Regions from separate parts of the Bacillus sp. 37MA genome, predicted to be linked through region 1. Evidence: riboswitches for the same ligand, from Rfam matches in the RefSeq annotation. Region 1 holds a riboswitch; each other region holds the start of a gene.
What was found. A riboswitch is a leader RNA that binds a small molecule or an ion and turns the genes downstream of it on or off. The one in region 1 is predicted to bind thiamine pyrophosphate.
Positions count from the first base shown of each region.

Region 2: another riboswitch for thiamine pyrophosphate. It lies ahead of A3M5_RS23320 (thiamine phosphate synthase); the one in region 1 lies ahead of tenA (thiaminase II).
Region 3: another riboswitch for thiamine pyrophosphate. It lies ahead of thiW (energy coupling factor transporter S component ThiW); the one in region 1 lies ahead of tenA (thiaminase II).

Region 1 is NZ_KB889752.1:856,444-864,410, forward strand. It holds gene A3M5_RS24355 (aspartyl-phosphate phosphatase Spo0E family protein) at 1-157, opposite strand, end outside; gene A3M5_RS22250 (COG3650 family protein) at 313-714, shown strand; gene A3M5_RS0104715 (hypothetical protein) at 1,116-1,310, shown strand; gene A3M5_RS0104720 (hypothetical protein) at 1,483-1,689, shown strand; gene A3M5_RS23630 (hypothetical protein) at 1,909-2,097, shown strand; gene A3M5_RS0104730 (MarR family winged helix-turn-helix transcriptional regulator) at 2,150-2,593, opposite strand; gene A3M5_RS0104735 (NAD(P)H-dependent oxidoreductase) at 2,714-3,301, shown strand; partial or broken gene A3M5_RS24360 (winged helix-turn-helix transcriptional regulator) at 3,499-3,797, shown strand; gene A3M5_RS0104740 (MIP/aquaporin family protein) at 4,291-4,944, shown strand; gene A3M5_RS26560 (immunoglobulin-like domain-containing protein) at 4,946-5,062, opposite strand; TPP riboswitch at 5,648-5,751, shown strand; gene tenA (thiaminase II) at 5,860-6,543, shown strand; gene A3M5_RS0104755 (ECF transporter S component) at 6,543-7,139, shown strand; gene A3M5_RS0104760 (ABC transporter ATP-binding protein) at 7,117-7,967, shown strand, end outside.
Region 2 is NZ_KB889752.1:3,493,001-3,500,967, reverse strand. It holds gene A3M5_RS0119265 (uracil-DNA glycosylase) at 1-325, opposite strand, end outside; gene A3M5_RS0119260 (DUF6612 family protein) at 489-755, opposite strand; gene A3M5_RS0119255 (SDR family oxidoreductase) at 752-1,531, opposite strand; gene A3M5_RS0119250 (lactonase family protein) at 1,532-2,536, opposite strand; gene A3M5_RS24940 (Fur-regulated basic protein FbpA) at 2,938-3,081, opposite strand; TPP riboswitch at 3,283-3,392, shown strand; gene A3M5_RS23320 (thiamine phosphate synthase) at 3,475-4,026, shown strand; gene thiO (glycine oxidase ThiO) at 4,032-5,168, shown strand; gene thiS (sulfur carrier protein ThiS) at 5,165-5,368, shown strand; gene A3M5_RS0119225 (thiazole synthase) at 5,370-6,137, shown strand; gene A3M5_RS0119220 (ThiF family adenylyltransferase) at 6,134-7,159, shown strand; gene A3M5_RS0119215 (FAD-dependent monooxygenase) at 7,308-7,967, opposite strand, start outside.
Region 3 is NZ_KB889752.1:451,965-459,931, reverse strand. It holds gene A3M5_RS0102480 (FixH family protein) at 1-443, opposite strand, end outside; gene A3M5_RS22095 (cytochrome c oxidase assembly protein) at 552-1,421, opposite strand; gene thiE (thiamine phosphate synthase) at 1,829-2,467, opposite strand; gene thiD (bifunctional hydroxymethylpyrimidine kinase/phosphomethylpyrimidine kinase) at 2,467-3,270, opposite strand; gene thiM (hydroxyethylthiazole kinase) at 3,267-4,073, opposite strand; gene thiW (energy coupling factor transporter S component ThiW) at 4,089-4,574, opposite strand; TPP riboswitch at 4,628-4,733, opposite strand; gene A3M5_RS0102450 (metal-sensitive transcriptional regulator) at 4,735-5,049, opposite strand; gene A3M5_RS0102445 (peptidylprolyl isomerase) at 5,119-5,556, opposite strand; gene A3M5_RS0102440 (AAA family ATPase) at 5,785-7,482, shown strand; gene A3M5_RS0102435 (amino acid ABC transporter ATP-binding protein) at 7,522-7,967, opposite strand, start outside.

The sequences.
Region 1 (7,967 bases):
GCAATTGAAATTGGAGAATTAATTTGTCTAGCTCCTCGCTATATTTAAGGGTTTCGATATCTGTAAATCCCTTTTTTAAACCAGAGGCTATCATTAACTCGCGAATATCGTTAATTTGGGTGGATAAGTCATCTAAATTTAACTGAGTAGATAACATTACATCTCTCCTGTGCGAGTTTGTTTATTAAACATAATAGAAGCTATCATAAAATAATCTAGAGAGAATTACCATGTATTCGACAAAATATCTAGAAATATTACATTCTTTTGTTGAGCTAAAGAAAATATAAAAGGCCAGGACTCTGCCCAGCTGTGATATATATCAAGGTTAGGTACTATTATAATCGGATTGATATTAATGGAGACGGTGTACCAGAAGTAATCGTATATCTTGTCGGTCCTTTCGTTTGCGGAACTGGTGGATGCAGTCTAGTCATTTTTAAACAACTCAACCAAAGCTACCAACTCATCTCCAGTTTTACGCTAGTAAACAATCCAATTATCGTAAGCCGCAATAAAACAAACGGATATAACGATCTGATTATGTTTGTATCTGGGGGAGGGATAGAACCATATTATGCGGAGATTAAATATAGAGCTAATGGATATCCATCAAACTCTTCTGTTCAGCCCGAAGTAAGGCCGGGTACGAAGGTAACGGAAATTGCCGTTATATCAGATGACATATCAACGAGTCCAGGAATTCAATTTTAATAAAAAAGCAGTTTCCCTCTTTAACAAGAGTATTGGGGTGGTTATGCAAGACATAACACTAATATGACAAAAAGCAACTATTCCAGGGCAAGAATAGTTGCTATAGAAGAAATGGAAAAGGCGCTAGGAGGAAGAAAAGGCTCCTATTTATATTTAATCTATGCAACAACGATTCAAACTGTGAAAATTCAATCAGTTAAATGAACAATACGACAATATTTCGATATAAAAAAGCCAGGTTACCCCAGCTTTAATTATTCGAAATGAACATAGCAAAATGTTCCGATTGAAAGCAGTATAACCATTAATGAGAAAATAATGCAAAAAATCCAGGAAAAGTACCCAGCATAGAGGGGGGATGATTCCTTTTGTCGAAATGTAAGGCGAAGGGAGGTGTTACTATGTCGCAGGATGTATTGTTAACGAAGTTAAAAGAAGCAGGCGGAAATCACTTAGTTATCGGTTGTGACACGGAAGAAGATATGAATGCTAAATACTTAGCAGCTTCAAAGCTACAAGATGATGGAATAATCGAAATAATAGACATTGCTAAAAATGACGACAGCACATTCAGTATTAAAGCTCGTGTACTATAACGAAAGAATAGTGTAGAAGCATCCTATGGGATGCTTTTTTCATGACTAAAATACACAAAGCAAATAGCATAAGGGGTTGATACGATGCGATGTGAAACATTTGTAGTGTTCTTCTACATTGCAGGAAATTGTCTGATTTTGTCGAATCATATAAGGGAGAGGAGATGGTATTTTGAAAGCGGTAGTAAAGCTTAAAAATGGTAAGGTTTTTGCTTATAATTCTATTGAAAATTATGATCCGAGTGAAACGGAAGGCCCGTTTATCGATGTCCTAATAGCAGGGATTAAGAATAAATCAGGGGATTCTAAATTTGAGAATACCACTGGTGAAAGAACATTTTCAGCTGCTGATATTTATTCTATAGAACTTATAATGTAATTATACAAGCATCTTCCGGGGTGCTTTTTTCTATATGAGATTGATGATAGGTATGTATTGATTCCAGAAAGTGAGATAAACAAAGAGTTAAAAAGGAGTATAGTTGAATTAGAGAAGTGTTGAATTAGGGAAGTTAGGAGAAGAACGGAGTAAAGTTCTTCAAAGAAAATATGTAAACGAATTTAAAAGCCAGGAAAAACAGAACTTAAGAGTGTGGGTTTGCAGAGACATTGTGGAGACGAAATAGAAGGCTTAACTTCTGAAAAATGTTTAGAAAAAGAGTACCGTTCTCAAATAGCAATCGATTACGATGGCCCAAAGTTTGATGAAGATTTTTATGCGGCTACCATTGAGTTATGGCATTACTTTGAACTTGAGGATTATGAACAGACAAGCTCTTCCTATTAGGAGAAGAGCTTATCGTCGTTTTACGGTACCACACGATACGCCTTTACGCCTATCACAATGATTTACCAGAATAAAACACTTTTGAGTGAAGCACATCCAGAGCGCGGTCGATTTCTTCCAACTCTTCTTCAGAAGCATCCTTTATCCGTTGCAGGAAACGGGCTTCTATACGTTTAAAGGCTTCGTTCATAATGGCTTCCCCATCTTTGGAAAGACGGATATATTGCTTTCGTCGATCTTCGGCAACGGCAAATTTTTCGCATAGCTTTTTTTCGCTTAGTTTTTTCAGTTCACGACTCGTGTTCGGCATGGACATATGCTGACAATCACTAATTTGACTAAGGGTAACAGGCTGACTAACCGCTATATATTCAAGAATACTATATTGAACGGGGGTAATGGCATCGGATTTAACATCTTTTGTAATTTCATGTGACACTTGATGAACAGCGGTAGTAAAGGCCACAAATTTATGAAAAAAAGCTTTTTTGTCCACAGGGATCACCTCCTATTGACACGATAACAAAATGATTATCAAAAAACAATTATCATTTGACAACTAAAAATAGGGTGTGCTACGATTTATTTATCAAATGATAAGTAAAGAGGTGGTACGATGAAAGCACTGGTTATTTATACGCATCCTAATCATCAGAGCCTAAGTTATGCATTTTTGAAAAAAGTCATGCAAGGAAGTAGTGAGAACCCCAATATAGCGGAAATAAAGGTGCTAGATTTATATGAGAAGGAGTTTAATCCGATCCTGGTTTTCAATGAGAAAAAACGCAGAAGGGATATACACTCCGATCCCCAACTTGAAAAATATCGAGAACAAATTATTTGGGCCGATAAAATAGTTTTCGTGTATCCGATCTGGTGGGGACGACCTCCCGCTATGCTTATGGGGTATATAGACCAAATGTTTGCCTCAGACTTTGCCTACAAAGATAAGGGTGGACTTCTGCCAGAAGGACTTTTGAAGGGGAGATCGGTTGTTTGTATTTCAACGATGAAGGGACCTACAAATTATCCGCTTCTCTGGTTGAATAATGCACATAAAATATTGATGAAAAGAGCCTTATTTAATTTTGTAGGAATCAAAAAAGTGAAGTTTTTTGAATTTGGCAATATGGAAAGTCCTAAGGGAAAACAAATAAAGAAATTAGAAAAAGTTTATCGTTATTTCAGAAAAGTAGACTGTTAAGAAAAACGTTTTCGTTACTTTTTAAATGGTTGGTACTGAATTTTTTAATAAAGTAGAAATGTTTCTTTAGAAGACGAAAACGCTAATTCATCAAATTATGAAAAGAAGCCGTCCGGAATAAATTCCAAAGGGCTTCTTTTCCAAACAAGTTTTCACGTTATCATGATTATCATTGTGAAAAAGAATATACCTTATCAATTATTAGTGGAAAATGGAAAGTTGTTGTTTTGTGGCATTTAGGTGTAGAAGGGCCACATCGCTTCAGCGAACTTCAAAGGCTTTTCCCAAAAATATCCTATAAGATATTAACAAATCAATTACGTGAACTCATAGATGATGGAATTGTTCATAGAGAAGTGTATCCAGACATTCCTCCGAAAATCGAATATTCAATGACTGACATTGTATGACGTTATTACCAATCGTTGAGATGATGTATGAATGGGGAAAAATGAGAATAGATCAAATTAAACAAGAAAACAACTATTTTGAATAAGAAAAATAACGAGATCGTTTTCAGTTATATAAAATGCCTGTCCTTTAAACGATAGATATATATTAGATATTTTGTTATGTGTGAGATTTCGGGCTTAATCCTCACTTATATTAAAAAGGCAGAAAGGGAAAAAAGGTTTATTTTGTTCAACAATCGGGCGCTTTAATTGAGGAAGGATCACAGAAATGATCAAACTTTTTTATAAAAGAATGATCCAATTGAGTATAGAAAGAGCGTGTTTTGATCAAACTTTATTTCAAAGCAACAAAAGCGACCGATCACCAGAAAAGGAGGACAATATATCTGCAAATTACTTATTATATAAAAATAGTATTGACAATTATTGTACCTTTTAATATTATAATAATTGATAATGATTATCATTTTCATAAAAGGAGGAGAATGTACATGTTATAAAATACTTAGTTTCTTAAGGTGGCTTTTTAGTTTAAAATTTCTGATTTTTTAAAATAGGAGGAATTAATTTTTAATTATGAATACGGGAATAACTCAGAAAAAATTAATTGCGGAATTTATTGGTACTTACTTTTTAGTATTCGCCGGTACTGGAGCTATTATCAGTAACACATTGACAGAAAGTTTAACACATATAGGCATTGCCCTAACATTCGGCTTAGTCGTTATAGCGTTAATTTATACGTTTGGTCACGTTTCTGGCGCTCATTTTAATCCTGCTGTAACGATTGGATTTTTAGTTAGTCGAGATATTTCTATAAAAGAAGCTATTCAATATATTATTGTTCAGATCATTGCAGCTATTGCAGCAAGTTCAACTTTATTGGCGATGTTCGGTAATGTAGCTAATTTAGGAGCGAATATGCCTAGATATTCATGGCAGCAATCATTTGTATTGGAATTTATACTTACCTTTTTATTAATGATGGTCATATTTGGATCAGCCGTTCATGGAAAAGCAGTAAAATCCTTTGCAGGTATTGCTATAGGTTCAACAATAGGTTTAGAATTAATGTTTGCTGGACCTATAAGTGGGGCATCAATGAATCCTGCTCGTGATATAGGTCCAGCGCTTATGTCTGGACAATTAGAATATTTATGGATTTATATTGTAGCTACAACATTAGGAGCTATTGTAGCTGCCATCATTTATAAATTGCTTCATGAATAGATTACTGAGGATGAATAATTGCTTCTTCAGTAAAAGATTCAGCTTTCATAGGAACATTATACCATACATCTTCAATTTTCTTTTCAAGAAAGACTTGAGTACCAGTCGAATACTCCATACCGCTAGCATTCTTAATATTAATTATGATTTTAAAAGAAATGGTCTCGTTGGCTACCGCGAAAAATGGAATGAATTTGATTTTCCGTTAAGTGCATATTTGAAACTAAAACATGCTGTTATTTATCGAAACAAATACCCATCAGCAGAAGTGATGGGAGAGCAGAGTGAGGAAATGTGAAGCAGTCTGAAAGATGAAATGGAATTATTGCTACAAGAAATCCATTAATCTTTTTATTCAACTAACGGGTGCATTAGTTTAAGAAACCAGACAAAAATCAATATTAGACCTTAACAGAGCACAATTCAAAAGAATTATGTTTTTGTCTTCCCATTTTAGGTAAAAAGTATCATTATTTACCTAAAATAATTTTGAGTCCAATTAATATTTTTTTCGGTAATATGTACCCTTGAACCAAATCGTTTGATAAATGGAAGTCCAAGTTTCTTCCCAAATATATAACTTATAACATCTAGGGATCTAAAAAATCAAATAGCATGTTCGTGTTGTCAGCTTCATGAAAATTTTTGGAATTTTGATTGACTTTATTAGAAAGCGTGTGTAGAGTAAATATTAAATTAATAGGAAGACCACTAGGGGAGTCATTTAATGGCTGAGACAGGAGTGATCCTGGACCCTTTGGACCTGATCTAGGTAATACTAGCGTAGGAAAGTGGAGTCTGTGTATGGATATATACAATTATTCTGCCGCTCCTTTTTTGGAGCGGCTTTTTCGTTTTTAATTTTTAGTCGCTTCATCTAGTGTCTTCCCATTTAACCAATAAGGGGGAAATAGTATGAGTTTTTCAGCAGAACTGAGGAAAGAAGCAACGCCTATCTTTAATGCGATTTTTGAACATCCTTTTGTACAAGGAATTGCCAATGGAGAATTAAAAAAGGAACAATTAATTCATTATGTTAAACAGGACTTTGAATATTTGAATTCCTTTACCAGAATCTATGGAATAGCGGTTTCAAAGTGTGAGAAACGTGAAGATATGGCTATGTTTAATCAGCAAATTTCATTTGTTTTAAACAGTGAAACCCATCCACATAATAATTTTTGTCAAGTTGCAGGTGTTCCATTTGAGGTATTACAAGGGTATCCGTTAGCTCCATCTGCCCTTCATTACACCCGTCATATGCTTACAGTTGCACATGAAGGAACATTAGGGGAAATTTTAGCTGTGTTATTACCATGTCCGTGGACATATTGGGAAATTGGAAAAAGATTATTAACTGAGGTTAATCCAGATCGTTCTCATCCATTTTATGAGTGGATAAATTTTTATGGTAATCGTACAGATTCGATAACACCAAAATTTTGTGCCCGTTTAGATGAGTGGGCAAAGGAAGCAACAGAGAGAGAAAAAGAAAAGATGAAAGAGCATTTCTTATTAAGTTGTCAGCTTGAATATATGTTTTGGGATATGGCCTATAAACTTGAAGAATGGCCTGTAAAAATGGAGGTAGTGAAATGATGGATTGGAAGATGAAAGAAGTCGTTCTTACTGTCATTCTAGCGGTGGCTTGTGGAGTGATCTATTTAGGATGGTCTACGCTTTGGATTCCGATTTCCGCTATTGTGGGGCCGACGGGTGCAGGTTTTATGTTTGGAATTTGGGTGATTGCTAGTCCAATAGTAGCGTATATAATCCGTAAACCAGGAGCTGCGTTTATTGCAGAGGTTGCAGCAGCAGCTGTTGAATTATTAACTGGAAGTCATTTTGGTCTATCAGCTCTTTTAATTGGTGTCTTTCAAGGTATTGGTTCAGAAATTGCATTCGCGATATTCAGATATAAACGCTACACTCTCTTTACATTAATGCTATCGGGGGCTCTTGCAGCGGTTGGAGGCATGATCTATAACTTAATGGCCAACGGTTTTGGATACTACACTACGGGAGTACTTTTTACCACGTTAGTAATTCATATCATTAGCGGAATGATTCTTGGTGGTTTGTTAGCGAAGGTAGTCGTGGACGCACTCGCAAAAACAGGTGTTTTAGAACAATATGAAATTATGAAGGAAAAAAGGAAAAGGGAAATCGGCAATGAAAATGTTTCTGGGATGTAAAGATCTTTCCATTCGCTTTTATAATCGATCTGAAAAAATACTCAGTAATATTACTTTGTCAATAAATAAAGGAGAGAAAGTATTAATACTAGGGCCTAGTGGGAGCGGGAAGTCTACTTTGATTTCCGCTCTTGCAGGGATTATCCCTGAGCATATTGAGGCAGAGTTAAGTGGTGAAGTATTTCTCAGGAAAGATGCTGGTGTGATGTTTCAAGATCCTGATTCTCAATTTTGCATGCTTCATGTGGATGAAGAGATTGCTTTTAGTCTCGAAAACCGATCAATTCCGCGAAAAGATATGGACAAAATGATTTCTGACTTGATGAATAAAGTAGGGCTAAAGATAGATAAAAAAACACCAATTGAAACACTATCAGGTGGGATGAAACAGAGATTGGCGTTAGCTTGTTTATTAGCATTAGAACCAGAAGTATTGTTCTTTGATGAACCAACAGCCCAACTTGACCCTGCTGGCAGGAACGAGATATTTGATTTATTGAATCAACTTGGCCAACAGACAAACCAAACGATGGTATTTGTAGAACATGTACTAGATGGCTGCATCGAATGGATGGATCGGGTCATTATCATAAATGAGAGTGGAGATATTATCGGGGATGGGGAGCCAAAAGAGATTCTGTTAAATTTTAATCATCAAATGGAAGAAGCGGGTATTTGGCGACCTAAGGTATTTCCAGAAAAATGGACGGAAGTTGTTCGAAATGACTCACACCCATTAGCGATCAAACTATCGAAAATGTATGGAAAGAAGCCGCTAGTAAAAACGAAAGAATACGGAAAAGAGGATATTTTTATCCGTACAGAAAA
Region 2 (7,967 bases), 2.6 Mb from region 1:
CGCTTGTCGGCGCCCGGTTATATTTTCGTTTAATTTTCGTACCGTCTGGACCGTTTTTCTCACCCCATTTATAGGGACGGCTCCGGACGGCACTCGTTATGTATACCTCTTCTCTTGTGACACCGGCTATCTCCAAAAACTTCATCAATTCATTACCCGCGCGTCCGCTGAACGGAATGCCGTTGCCGATCTCTGTTTCACCGGGTGCTTCACCGACAAGCATCACTTTTGCGTATTCCGGACCGCTTCCGTATACAAACCCTTCCACTGGATACGATATAATTCTCTTCTTCCCCTGTTCTGCCAGCTCATCCGGGATTCTCATATCATTCACCTCCTTCTCTTTTCTAATAATGCCCTCATTCCCGCTATCCATCCGCAAGAAACCCCCGTTTTTAAACGGGGGTTTCACTGAATATTACAGCTGTAGTTCCTGCGCAGTGTTCACGATGTCTTCTGGTACTATGATCGCTTCTACACCATTGTAATTACTGTAGTCGGACATTCATCACCTGATTCATTTCCATCGATTCGCCGTCCATTTTCATCGTCATATCCATGATCATGTCAACTGCCGTTGTCTCGAACGTTTCTTTATCGATATGAATCGTGTAATCTACTTTTTGGATGTTCATACCGGCCATCATTTGATCCATCATTGCCTGGCTCTCTTCTCCCTCAAGCGTCGGCATAAACTGGCTCATCTGTTCTTCAATGAGTGCATTAAACTTTTCACCTTTTGTAGAAAAAATCATAATAATGACTCAATTCCATCTACATAAATAACCGAGCCGGTCACATGGCTTGCGGCGTCGCTTGCCAAATAATGAACGAGATCCGCGACCTGTTCCGGCTTTCCAGAACCTCCTGCAAGCGGTTGATTGCCTTCCGGATACTCAATTGGTATACGAATTTCTTTCAGCTTCTCATCTTCCATATTTGTACTTTCATCAATATTCGTTTCAATCGCGCCTGGGCAAATAACGTTTACACGCACTTTAAACTGTGCGAGTTCAACAGCAGCCATTTTGCCGAGACCGACTTGACCCGCTTTCGTTGTTGCATAGGCAGAAAAACCAAAATTTTTAAATGTCCTTGTTCCATTAATAGACGATGTAATAATGACGCTTCCACCATTTTTTTTCAAATAAGGTATAGAATATTTTAACGTTAAAAAGGTGCCGGTTAAATTCGTCATTATAACGGAATTCCAGTCGTCCGGATCCAAATGTTCAAGCGGTGTAAATGTCCCATTTTGTCCGGCATTTGCAAATACAATATCGATGCCATCCCACTTCGCAGCCGCTTCATTAATCGCTTTTTCCATCTCATCTGCTTTTGACACATCCGCTTTTACATGCAAAGCACGGTCTTCGCCGATTTTTTTCACAAGATCATCTGAATTTTCCGGGCTCCGATCCAGAAGGATGACATTGGCTCCCGCTTCTGCAAAACGAATGACTGTTGCGCGGCCAATGCCGGAACCCCCGCCTGTGACGAGCGCTGTTTTTCCTTTTAACGAAATATTCATTTATTTTTCTCCTTTCTTAATGACGCATACTGGTTCTCGAATCGTAACTTTCTCTTCTATAAAAACGGGTAACCCATTTTCCTCTATTTTAAACAAGGCAAGTTCATTTGAATCTTGATAAGCTGTAACTAAATACGGTGCGTCCGGCAACACGTAAAAACTGCGTGGTGTTTTCCCCGCTCCTTCTACGTGACGCGGCTGTGAAAGTGCACCTTCTCCTTGAATATCAAAAATAGCAAACCCGTTCCATCCACGAATAGACACGTATAGAAACCTCTTGTCGGGACTAAATTGTAGATCAGCACCTGTATGCACGCCGGTGTATCCGGCCGGAAGCGCAGCGATTGTGTCTAAATGCATAATATTTCCGCCAATTTCCACCTTGTAAATTGAAACAGTTGAATCTAGCTCATTTATGACATATAAAACCGGCAAGTCCGGATGAAAAAGCGCCATTCGTGGTCCCGAACCCGGTGCTGTTTTCACTTTCTTTACGAGCTTAAGTTCATTTTTTTCATATACAGCAAGCGTATCGGTTCCAAGGTCGCACACGACTAGATGCAACCCATCTGGAAACGGTGTAACAGAATGAACATGCGGTGCATCTTGCCGTTCTGCATTCGGTCCGCTTCCTTCATGTTTCACAAATGCCGTTTTCGTCAAGCGATCGCCGTCGCGTTCATATTTTGTCACTGATCCCCCATAATTGGCGGTCCAGGCTGATGTGTCTTCTGCATAAATATGACATGGTGCCATTTCACCCGCATCTGCTGTCGCTCGTCTATCCAATCCTTCTTCATCAATTTTAAAAAGATCTACCTGACCCTTCATCATTTCGGATGCCGCAAATAAATATCCTTCTGCTTCTGCTAAAAAAGATGGATTTTCAGCACCGGCGTATCGGCCCGTCACATTTAACTTTTCATTGTCCGTATCCACATTTACCTTATAAATGCCTGGTTCTTCTTTTTTCGCATAGCTGCCAATCCAGATTATATAATTCAAACAGTCATCTCCTCTATTTTAAACATCTCTTTTCTTATTACCCGCCATTCTCTTTTTCATACGTAAAAAGAAAAGTTTACACTTTTTCTGGTATATATTTTTCAGCAAACGTATGAAATTGGCGGGCTGACTGCCAGAACCGCACAATTCAGAGAAAAAACATGCGACATTAAAAGAAATGCTGTTTGCCTACAAGATACATTCATATAACTGATCACTGTCGTATCACTCGGCTTTTTATTAATAGAGCTCCCTTACTCATTTTATCGGATTCATTTTCATCGTTTTTTTAACCGGCACATTCCGCTTATTTATTACGCAGAGAACCGTGAACCTAGTGTCTACTCAACACTAAAAAAGAAAAAAGCTCAAACGCGATGGACTGCGTCTGAGCTTTTTTCTTAATTATTTATTTGTTTGTTTCCATCATTTAAATGAATCAATTCATCGACCGTTAATTCATAAAGCTGACGGTTACCATATTTAAAAATCCCTTTTTTCATTAACCGTTCAATCCATATCATTTGTTCCTTCTCTGTTTGCATACGGCTTCCCCTTTTTTCTTATTACCTTTATTCTATTCCCTATATGCGCATGTTATGAAACATATTTCACGACATATTTTTACAAAAAATAAAATAAAGCTTGTTTTCAAATAAATTCCGTCATTTTGTCTTGTGCTTTTACAAATCATTTTCATAGGTGACATTATCTGAATAATATGATAAGCTAAAAAAAATTGAATATTAATCCACTGGAGGTGCCTTTTTAAAAGGCTGAGATCAAAGTGATTACTTTGGGATTCCTGGAACCTGATCCAGTTCGTACTGGCGTAGGAAAGTGGCGAGACCTTTATTTATATTGTGTTATTTATACAGCGCTGCTTTCCATACTGGGAAGCAGCGCTTTTTGTATGTTTAAAAATGGAGATGATGCATTTGATTCATGCAGTAACGGACGGTACCGGCCTTTCTGAAAAAGCTATAGTGACTGCTGCCTCTCTTTATCCAAATGTTGAAGCGATTTGTATACGCGAAAAGCAGTTATCTGAAACAGACATTGATTCAAAAATAAAGCACATGATAAAACGCGGCATCTCGCCCGAGAAATTAATCGTTCATTCCTGCCCTGATATCGCTGTTCGTTATAGATTACAAGGGGTTCACTTTACGGAATTCGATGAACGCTTGAAAATATTCAAGCGTTCCCATCCAGACATCCAGGCCGGCAAATCTGTTCATTCTGTAGATACAGCGAGACAAGCAGAGATAGATGGCGCTGACTACATTTACTTCGGCCATATTTTCACGACCCCTTCAAAAGAAGGTCTCCCCGGTCGCGGACTAAATGCGCTGCGCGGTGTAACAAAGGCCGTTTCTATTCCTGTCATCGCAATCGGCGGCATTCATTCCGGTAACGTGAAAACAGTAATTGAAGCGGGCGCGGCTGGTGCGGCGATGATTTCTGCTTTTTTTAAAAAAGAGGAGTGAAAACGATGAGACGATACGATGTCATTATTGCTGGCGGCGGTGTGATTGGCTGTTCAATTGCCTACCGGCTAGCGAAATCTGGTTTGTCTGTGGCGGTGTTTGACGCCGGTACAGCAGGTAAAGCGTCGATTGCAGCAGGCGGAATGCTCGGTGCTCAAAATGAATTTGAGTATGAAAACCCGCTTATGAATATAGCACTTGAAAGCCGGGCGATGTTTCCAGATCTTCGCGATGAGTTGTTCGAAGAGTCCGGTGTGGATATTGAATTGCGCAAAGCCGGACTGTTAAAAGTAGCGGCTACAGCCGATGATAAGCCAGCTCTTCTCAAGCAGTATGCCTTTTTATCCGGCAAAGATGCATCTGTTAAGTGGCTCGAACCAGATGATGTGCCGTCTGTAGAGTCGTGTATGTCAATTGAAACAGCCGGTGCCATTTATTTAGAAAAAGACAATCAGGTGAAAGCACCGTTGCTTGCCCGCGCGTTTTTGCAGGCGGCGGTGAATGCTGGTGTGCACGTGTACGAACGAGAGGCTGTCATTCGCGTCGTAGTGGAAGCGAATACAGTATGCGGTGTACAAACAGCCCGCGGAGTGTTTCATTCAGACCGGGTCATTAATGCGGCCGGCGCGTGGAGCGGTACATTATTTGCGGAAGCGGATTTCATGCCTCCGATCATTCCGGTAAAAGGCGAATGCATATCAGTGAAACTGAGCGAAGCGGCGCCTGTAAAAACCGTTTTTGCCGTTGATGGCTGTTACATCGTGCCAAAGCGCAATAAGGAACTGTTGATTGGTGCGACATCTTATCCCGGCTCGTTTGACTCATCTGTTACAGCAGGCGGCATCCGCTCTTTATTAAACCGGGCGGCGCGGCTTTTGCCAGTGCTTGACGAAGGGATCATTGACCGTACATGGACCGGGGTGAGACCGCAATCATCTGATGGATTGCCAATTATCGGCGCCCATCCTTCGATTAAAGGCCTTTCCATATGCACAGGTCATTATCGGAATGGTATTTTATTAAGTCCTGTAACCGGGGTGTTAATGGAACGGTATTTGAATGGCTGTGAAAAAACAGCCGCTGTTCTTGCTCCTTTCTCTCCATCCCGGTTTCAAACAAAAAAGGAGGAATTACTTGTATGAACATGACCGTAAACGGACGTGACGTGCAACTTCCAGATCACGTCACAACAGTTCGCGATTTGCTTGATCACTTTAAGTTGAATAAAGAAATGGCTATTGTTGAACTTAATCAATCGATTTTAGACAAAACAACACGCGATGATGCGGCGCTCAGTGATGGCGACCGGATTGAAATCGTTCAATTTGTAGGAGGCGGATAATATGTTAAACATTGGACCTTATTCATTTAAATCTAGATTGTTGCTCGGAACCGGGAAATTCCCGAATTTCGATATTCAAAAAGAAGCGGTAGAAAAATCAGAAACAGAAATTTTAACGTTTGCGGTACGCCGGATGAATATTTTCGAACCAAATCAACCGAACTTTTTAGAAAAGATTGATGTAAAGAACTATACGTTGCTGCCAAATACGGCTGGCGCGAAAACAGCGGAAGAAGCGGTCCGCATCGCAAAACTTGCAAAAGCATCCGGACTTTGTGACATGATTAAAGTCGAAGTGATCGGCTGTAATAAAACGCTATTGCCAGACCCGATTGAAACACTAAAAGCATCTGAAATGCTGCTTGAAGAAGGGTTTATCGTTTTGCCCTACACGTCAGATGATGTGCTGCTCGCAAAACGGCTTGAGGATCTTGGCTGCCACGCGATTATGCCAGGTGCATCGCCAATCGGCACAGGTCTTGGCATTATCAATCCGCTCAACATCCGTTACATTATTGAACAGTCTTCTGTACCAGTTATTGTCGACGCTGGAATTGGCGTGCCTTCTGATGCGGCAAAAGCGATGGAACTCGGTGCCGATGGTGTCCTTCTTAACACAGCAGTGTCGGGTGCAAATGACCCAGTGAGAATGGCTGAAGCGATGAAATACGGCGTTCTCGCAGGACGTGCCGGATTTGAAGCTGGACGTATCCCGAAAAAGATGCATGCTGCTGCTTCAAGCCCACTGGAAGGAATGAGTGTACTTTGACCGAACGGTATTCGCGCCAAGTACTATTCCCCGGGATCGGAAAAAATGGGCAGGAAGCACTTCGCAATAAGCATGTCTTAATTATTGGAGCTGGTGCACTCGGTGCAGCGAATGCCGAAATGATCGTCCGTGCCGGCGTTGGCCGCATCACAATCATTGACCGGGATTATGTTGATTTTTCCAACTTACAGCGTCAAAACTTATACACCGAGCAAGATGCGATTGATCGGATACCAAAAGCGGACGCTGCAAGAAAAAGGCTTCTGTCGATTAACTCGGACATCATCATTGATTCATTGACTCTTGACGCAGATGCTGATTTTTTTGAGCGATTTTTATCTCGCGAAGTTGTTGACCTCATCATTGACGGCACCGACAACTTCGACATCCGCTTTATCATTAACGATGCTGCTCAAAAATATGAAATCCCGTGGGTATACGGCGCTTGTGTCGCATCAGGCGGTCTGTCACTACTTGTCATCCCCGGAAAAACGCCATGCCTTCATTGTTTAATGGATACAATTCCTCAAGCAGGTGCTACGTGTGATACAGCTGGGATTATTTCTCCTGCTGTTCAAATGACGGCTTCTGCACAGACCGCAGAAGCATTAAAATGGCTAACAGGCAATGCCGATGCTTTACGCGGTACGGTTTTTTCATTTGATTTATGGACGAATCAGTTTTCATCAGTTGACGTAGCCAGACTACAAAAACCGGACTGCCCATCATGCGGGGCAAATCCAGTTTATCCTTTTCTTTCATATGAACGATCGACAAAGTTTGCTGTATTATGCGGACGGGATACCGTTCAAATCCGACCAGCAGGCATTGACCGGCGCGATCTCCATCTTTTATTTGAAAACGTGAAAAAGAATGCCGATGTAACGCATCAAAATGCCTTTTTGCTTTCATTTAAAAATGATCCTTATACAGTTACCGCGTTTAAAGATGGCCGCGTATTTATACAAGGTGTATCCTCTGTAGAAGAAAGTAAAAAAGTATATTACCGCTACTTCCAGTAACCCCGTCGTCAAACCGGCGGGGTTACCTGCTGTAGACGTTCGGGTTCCCCCATATTCTAGGTGTCGTTCATCACACCTTTTCCTTTTAAAAACTACAAGCATTTATTCTTTCGACTAAAAAAAGCCCTGAATCACAGGGCCCTTTCACTTATCTTACTAAACTTTTATGGTATCCATATAGAAAATCCGTTGCGCTATAATCGTTTGCTTCACGTGATTTGAAGATCGTATCACGTAGCAATAGAGACAACTGATCTTCTGCATGGATAATTTCGCCCCACGTTCTTGCAGTTGTTTGCACTTTTGCTGTACGTGGAATACGTTGTTCTTGATAGTTTTGAAAAATCGTTTCGTAATCGTTTTCATTTTTCAACAGTTCATCTGCCATACATGCCGCATCTTCAAGCGCCTGACATCCACCTTGCGCTAAGTATTGGAGCATCGGGTGAGCCGCGTCGCCAAGAAGTGTGATCTTCCCTTTCGTCCAGTTATCAATTGGTAAGCGGTCGTACATCGGCCAGCGTATTTGACGCTGAATGAATGACAGAGCATTGACAACGAGCGGATGGCATCCTTCAAAGCGTTTATCCATTTCTTCAGGTGTACCCCAGTCTTCTGATCCTTCTTTATATTCAAACGATTTAAATACAACAACCTGATTGTATAGTTCACCACGGCGAACTGGATATTGAACGAGATGAAGATTCGGTCCGATCCACATAATTACGTCATCAAGGTTGTTATCTGCTGAGATTTCATTAATTGGAATTGTACCGCGGTATGCAACATATTCAGAGCAAATAGGCTC
Region 3 (7,967 bases), 400 kb from region 1:
TCATGAAGCTCTTTTTCTTCCTGAATAGCTTCATCATGAGCAGCACCCGTTCCAACCGTAACGGACTTTTTCGGCATCGTGTGAAGCCCTCTTGCTGTTACGTGCACTTGCACTGTAAAAACACCATCACGGTCAAATGTCGTTTCCGCTTCATACGTACCATCATTATTATTTTTCGCTTCAATCATATTGCTTTCTTCTTTTGCTCCTTCTTCCCACACTTCAAACTCCACTTTATCTGCATCTGCTACTTTTTCGCTTCCCTGTGTCACAACTGCTTTCATTGCTATTTTCCCATTTACTTCAACAGTTTCTGGAACTTCAAGCTGGACCTCAATCGCCTGTGGTACTTCAGATTCCTCCACTTTTCCTTCTTCTCCGCTGCACGCAGAAAGCACAGCTATGACTAAGGCCAACATAATCATCCAATATTTTTTTTGCATATGTACCCCTCCCCTGCTTTTATTTATCTCTATTTTAAAGGCAGCATCAACCTTACCTATTTTATCTCATTTACCAACTAAAATCTCTATCATTCTATCGTCTTACTTTTAATGTTTCATAAATCGATGATGATAAAAAGAAGGAAGCACACATGAACATTCTTTTTCCTCCCAAGGGTCTAACACTTTGTTTCCAAAATGAGAGGTCATCTTCAATCCAAATTTGTGCATTCCTAACATAAAAATTCCTGCTAACTGTTGATCATACTTCATATTAAACGGAGATGGAAACAGCTCCTGAGCAGAAGATGAAGATGGCAGACAAAGTTCTAATGTGAGTTGCATAAGATTAGGATTACTCACCCCATCTATAAAAGCACTGAAAATGAACAGTAAACAAGCAGGCATTAGGATCATCCCGTTCAAAAATGCATATCGTTTCCTTTGACCTTTACAATAGCGTTGATTCGGATCTGGGGATGCAAGAGGCCACCACATACTAAAAGATAACGCTATTAGCAGCAACATATAGCCATTATGGAGAAAGGAATGTTGCAGAATCACATCTAAAACAATTGGTAAATGATAGATAAAAAATAATACAGCAAAAACAATTAAAGATATCATTGGTGGTAAAAAAAACTTACTTATTCCTCTAACGAGTGAAATTTTCCGTACTTTCTGAAATAATGATTCAGGAATCCCTAACAAAAAAACAGGAGGGATAATAAAATATAAAATACTCATCTGAATCATATGCATACTGAATGAGAGATGCCCCATTGCTGATAAAGGACTGGCAATAGTTACGTAAAATAGAAATAAACTGAAGAAAAAGAGAAGTGGTTGTTTTTGATACATTTTCGTTTTTGTAAAGGCTTTCATTAATATAATATATAGTACAGCTACACAAATAACGCCTATTAAATAGGGGGGATTCCATAACGATTGACCGCTAAACAATATTTCAAAAAACATGCTATCACTCCTTTTGTTCTAATCGTGTTAAATTTTGTTATCCTCTTATTCTATTAGCCTTGTTTATTTCTTCTATAACGTCGTTATATATCGATAATCGATCATCCTATAAAATGATGTCATTCATCTTACATACTAAAAAATACTAGTACTTATAGGTTTTTGTATAATGTCATCGATTAAGATTGATCATATTAAACTCTATGTTTTAAGTATTGTAAAAAACGGAAAGCTGTTATAAATGTTGTTAAACAACAACATTTATAACAGCTTTCATTGATTATACTATTCGAGCAGAAAGGGATGTTGACATTGAGCATTCACCGTCTTCATTTATAAAAATAGCCTTGAATTTCTCATTAGTGAGAAACATCAAGGCTTTATATCGTTCATTATTCTCTTTCTTTTTAATTGCTGCCTTCAACAGCCGCTTTCAGTTCTACAGCGGCCTGTTTTACGTCATCTGCAAGGCTAATCGTTGAAATCACCGAAACACCGTCTGCGCCAGCAGCAATAACGGGCGCTGCATTATCAATGGTAATACCGCCAATGCCTACGATCGGGATAGTAAGATTTTGGGCCCGCATCGTTTTAATGAGTGCCGTTCCTGCAACTGGCCCCGTATCGGTTTTCGTACCTGTCTGATAAATCGGACCGGTTCCGACGTAGTCTGCACCGTCTGCGATTGCTTTTTTCGCTTCGTCCATCGTATGAACGGATACACCAACGATGCCTCCGTTTATTTTTCCCCGGACGCTAGAAGCTGCTTCGTCTTCCTGTCCGATATGTACACCATCCGCGCCAATTTCAACGGCCAGTTCGATATCATCATTTACAATAAACGGAATATTTGCTTCTCGACAAAGAGCTTGTAGACGAACAGCCTGCTCTTTTTTTGCGCTTCCTGCCAATGCATCTTTTCCCTTTTCACGAAATTGGAACATTGTAATACCGCCGTCAATCGCTGCTTGCAATGTCTCTTCAATCGACCGTTTACAGTTAGGTGTGCCTGCGATAAAGTAAACGGCCAGTTGTTCTCTTTTCATTAGCATCCACCCCGCTGCCGGTACGCCCAGTGATTCGTCGGACCGTGCCCGCTGCCGATGTTAATTCCATCTTCAATCGCCGCCTGAATAAATTGTTTCGCCATTTCAGCTGCTGTTCGCACAGATGCACCTTTCGCTATCGCTGCTGTCATCACGGCAGAAAATGTACAGCCCGTTCCATGCGTATCTTTCGTGTCAATTCGCTTTCCTGTAAATGTGTGGAACTCTTCACCATCGTACAGCAAATCATATGTCACGGCTCCTTCGTCATGTCCGCCTTTAATGAGCACATTTTTCACACCGAGTGCCGCAATCACCTTCGCTGCCTCTTTCTTATCTTCCTCTGATCTAATCGTTCGCTTTGAGATCACTTCTGCTTCCGGGATATTCGGGGTCACGACGAGCGCAAGCGGCAGCAATTTTGTTTTTAATGCTTCCATCGCTTCTTCCTGTAATAGCGGCGCGCCTCCTTTTGCGATCATGACTGGATCCACGATAACATTTGTAAAATGATGTTCTTTTATTTTCATTGCGACTGCTTCAATAATGTCAGCCGAGAATAACATGCCCGTTTTCAATGAATCTACGCCAATATCCGACGCAACCGCATCAATCTGCTTCTCAATCGCTTCCACACTCATTGGGTACACACCGTGAACGCCAAGTGTATTTTGTGCAGTGACAGCTGTTAATACGGATGTGCCAAATACACCAAGCTCTTGAAATGTCTTTAAATCGGCTTGAATACCTGCTCCACCCCCACTGTCCGAACCAGCAATGGTTAATGCTTTACGAATCGTCATTGGTTCCATTCCTCCCATTTCGCCTGTTGAATGATTTCATCTCTTCCTGTTAACGATAATTCATTTAAAAACGCTGTGGCAAACGTACCTGGACGATTTGGCCCTGATGTTTCTACTGCGCGCTCGGCTGCTACCCCGTAAAAGATGAGTGCGGCGGCCGCTGCTTTTGCATAGTTTTTTTCGACTGCACAAAACGATGCGATCACTGAACCGAGCAGACAGCCCGTTCCTGTCACACTCGTTAAGATCGGATCGCCATTTTGAACAATAAATGATTCATTTCCTGCAACGACATCTTCCGCTCCTGTAATAACGCACGTGACGCCGAGCATTTTTTCTGCTTCTTTTGCAAGATGACGAACATTCGCATTTCCGCCGCCATCCACGCCTTTTACTTGAACCGATTGTCCACATAAAACCGCAATTTCACCGGCATTTCCACGTAAAATGTCCACATTTACTTCCGCTAAAATTCGTTTTGCACTTTCGGTCCGGTATGGTGTTGCACCTGCTCCAACAGGGTCAAATAACACCGGAACACCCGCTTCGTTCGCTGCTTTTCCTGCTAAAATCATTGCATCGACTTTCGATGCTGTTAACGTACCGATGTTTAACACAACTGCACCGGCGATTTTCGCCATATCAGCTGCTTCTTCCACTGCATCTGCCATGACCGGTGAGGCACCGAGTGCAAGCAGACCATTAGCCGTAAAGTTTGTGACGACTGTGTTCGTTAAATTATGTACGAGCGGTTTATTTTTTCTGACATGTTCAAGCAATTCTGCTGCAAATACATTGTTCATCTGTTTCCATCCTTCCTACTTTTTAAAAATGTTTGTTTTCTGTAACCGAATGGCTACGATGACACCAAGAATAGAGCCCGTTATACTGCTGATGAGAAAGGCTGGCATAAAAAAGAGGGCGGCTGCTTCCATTCCTAAAAATAGATTTGCTATTGGTACAGATACAAGAGATGCTATTACACCCGTTCCCATGATTTCACCCGCTGCCGCAAATGAAGGCTTCTGCCATTTCTTATAAGCATAACCTGCGAGCAGCGCGCCAATCATACTTCCAGGAAACGCAAGAAGCGAACCGATCCCTAACAAGTTTCGAACAACAGCTGTCATAAAAGCAATGACAAGAGCTGGACCTGGTCCAAGCAAGATCGCAGACAACACATTGATAGCATGCTGCACAGGATACGCTTTGGCCACACCCGCCGGGAACCAAATAAATGTGGCGCCAAGTACAGAGATGGCTGTCAACAGTGCCATGATCGCCATATTTTTCGGTGAAAACATAAAATTCCTCCCATACAAAAAACCAGATCAGCAATACGTCTGATCCGGTTTGTCGTCAGTGATTGCTACTTCCCTACGCCGGTATTAACCGGATCAGGTAGTTGGGGTTAGGATAAGAATTCCCTCTCAGCCATGATATTGGCACCCCCAGTAGTCCTGTTTATTTTTTCATTAATTTTTGTACGGTCACAATAAGTTCTTCAATGACTTCAAGATCGCCTTCTTGAATGCGTTCAGTCACGCATGTTTTTACATGCCCTTCTAAAAGCATCGCTGCTACACTGTTTAATGCAGACTGTGTCGCGGCAATTTGCGTAACGATATCATCACAGTACATATCTTCTTCAATCATGCCTTTTATTTCGGGAATCTGCCCTTCAATGCGGTTCAGACGTGTCACTAAGTTTTTCTTGACACTTTCGGGATGGTGGCTTTTCTGCTCTTCGGCGGCACATGCCGCGTGTTCTTCCATCATGGCCGTCAACTCCTCTTATGCCAACTATAATAACATAAAAAAGACCGGCGCGGGGCCGGTCAACATTGATTACGCTTCAAATACGGTTACTTTTTTCATTTTGTCGCCTTGTTTCATGTTTTTAGCTGTTTCTAAGCCTGATGTAACCTTTCCAAAAACAGTATGAACTCCATCTAAATGAGGCTGTGGCTCATGTACTAAGAAGAACTGACTTGAACCTGTATCTTTCCCTGCGTGAGCCATTGATAAGCTTCCTGCCTCATGTTTGTTAGGATTGTTGGCAGTTTCACATTTGATCGTAGTGCCGCTTCCGCCCATTCCTGTACCTGTAGGATCGCCGCCTTGACTAACAAACCCCGGGATTACTCTGTGAAATACAACGCCATCATAAAAACCTTCATTCGCCAATTTTTCAAAGTTAGCTACTGTGTTAGGAGCATCCCCTGGGAAAAATTCAATCTCAATTTTTTCGCCATTTTCCATTTCAATCGTACCTTTTTTAGCCATAACAAACATCTCCATTTCAGATAAAATTAATCAGTCTTCATGATAACATTATTAGCGTCATAAAAAAAGCAGAGAGCTTTTTATCATGCCTTTACCTTCTATGACTCATAATTTTTGTTTTTTTCCATAAACATTTTACTCCTACCTTTTTGTGAAATGTTTTCCGCTTTCAAGATGACTCTTTTTTTCATATAATAGAAGTATTCTAGAAAAGGGAGTGTGATAGTGATGAAGACACGTCCCGGATTGCTGTGGAAAGCAGCTGTATTGTTTTTACTGCTTGCAGCCGGTGTATTCTGGTATGTACAGAAAACAAATGTAACGACCGTTATTCCATTTTCGTCAGTGGAAAACATTATCCAAAAAGAAAAGGGACAAGAGGTCGGGCTAGAAGAACATCCAGATGGTACTCTTCATATTTCCACGAAAAGCGGAGAATATACGTCTTATATTTCGCCCGGAAGTACAGCTGTGGATCGATTGAATGAAACGTACAATATTCGCTACGAATATGTAAAAGCGGAGGCGTATGAAAATTGGATCGCCATTGGTTTCATTTTAATCATTGCAGGAATCGGGTTTTATATTTATCGCAAGAAAGGCGGCGTTGGTGTTGCCCATTCAATGAAAAATAGTGTCTCTCATGCCCGTCCACTGCCGAATATCACATTACAAGACGTTGGTGGTTTGTCAGATGAAATGAAGGAAGACATCTTGCAAACACTTTCCATATTGAAAGAAAAAGACTTGTCCACACGACTTGGCATCGAACCGCCACGCGGCATTTTATTGTACGGGCCACCGGGTACGGGAAAAACATTGCTTGCCCAAGCCATTGCTCGTGAAATGGGTGCTTCCTTTTTCTCATCAAGCGGATCAGCTTTTACCGAATTATTTGTCGGCGTCGGCGCATCACGTGTTCGCAATCTGTTTAAAGAAGCCCGGAAACAAAAACCAGCTGTCATTTTTATCGATGAAGTGGATGCGCTGGCTGGCCGCCGGAAAACAAATGGCGGTGAAGAAGGTGAAAAAACATTGACCGAACTGCTCGTACAGCTCGACGGCGGCCACGATAACGACGGGCTGCTCTTCATTGCTGCAACGAACCGGAAAGATATGCTGGATGAAGCGTTTCTTCGTCCCGGCCGCATCGATTTCTCGTTTCATGTGACACTTCCCGATGCAAGAGGCCGGAAAGAAATTATCGACATTCATGCGCGCGGCAAAAATATGGCGGACAACGCCGCCGCCATGCTACATGATTTAGCTGAAGCAACCGTCGGCTTTTCCGGCGCTGAACTGTCTGCTTTATTTGAAACAGCTAGCAGAAGTGCGATCCGGAGTGGCCGTGACACAATTGAAAAGAAAGATTTTGACTATGCGCTTGACCGGACCATTCTCGGCACGTCAACGCGTCCGCTCGCCGATCCAGCTACGAAACGGCGCGTGGCGATTCATGAAGCGGGACATGCTCTTGTTGCCGCACTCACAAAGCCAGGTTCCGTCCGAAAGGCGACGATCATTCCGCGTGGACATGCCCTTGGCTATGTAGCACCTGTTCCGAAAGAGCTTCACTTATCAACGGCAAGTGAACTCATTGACCAAGTAGCGATGATTTTATCCGGTGGTGTAGCAGAACGGCTTTATCTCGGTGAACATTCCATCGGTGTCAGCGGTGATGTGCAGCAAGCGAAACAAATTTTAGTACGGATGGTGGATACCGGTATTTTTCAAGATCGGTTTACCATTACATTCCGACAATCCGACAAAGAAACAAAAATGATTGAATTGTTTGAACTGGCATTAGCACGTTCCGAAACCCTTATTGAAGAACACCGAACGGCGTTTGACCGGCTCGTTGAAGCACTGATGACGCAGGAAACACTTGAAGGAATTGAAATCGAAGCGCTTATTCACCAATTTTAAAAAAGGAGGTCTCCGAGTGCCGGAGACCTCCTTTTTTCGTTAAAGTACTTTGCTTAAAAATGCTTTCGTTCGTTCATGCTGCGGCTTATCAAACAGCGCTGTCGGTTCATTTTGCTCGATAATGTAGCCGTTATCCATGAAGATGACGCGGTCCCCCACTTCACGAGCAAAGCCCATTTCATGTGTGACGACGATCATTGTCATTCCGTCTTTCGCCAGCTGTTTCATGACCTCAAGCACTTCGCCGACCATTTCCGGGTCAAGTGCAGAAGTTGGTTCGTCAAATAACATAATTTTCGGCTCCATTGCAAGCGCACGTGCAATCGCCACACGCTGCTTTTGTCCGCCAGAAAGCGACTCGGGATAAGCGGATGCTTTTTCTGCAAGACCGACTTTCTCCAGAAGCCCCATTGCTTTTTCTTCTGCTTCTTTTTTCTTCATCTTACGCACGTTCATCGGTGCAAGCGTAATATTATCAAGAATCG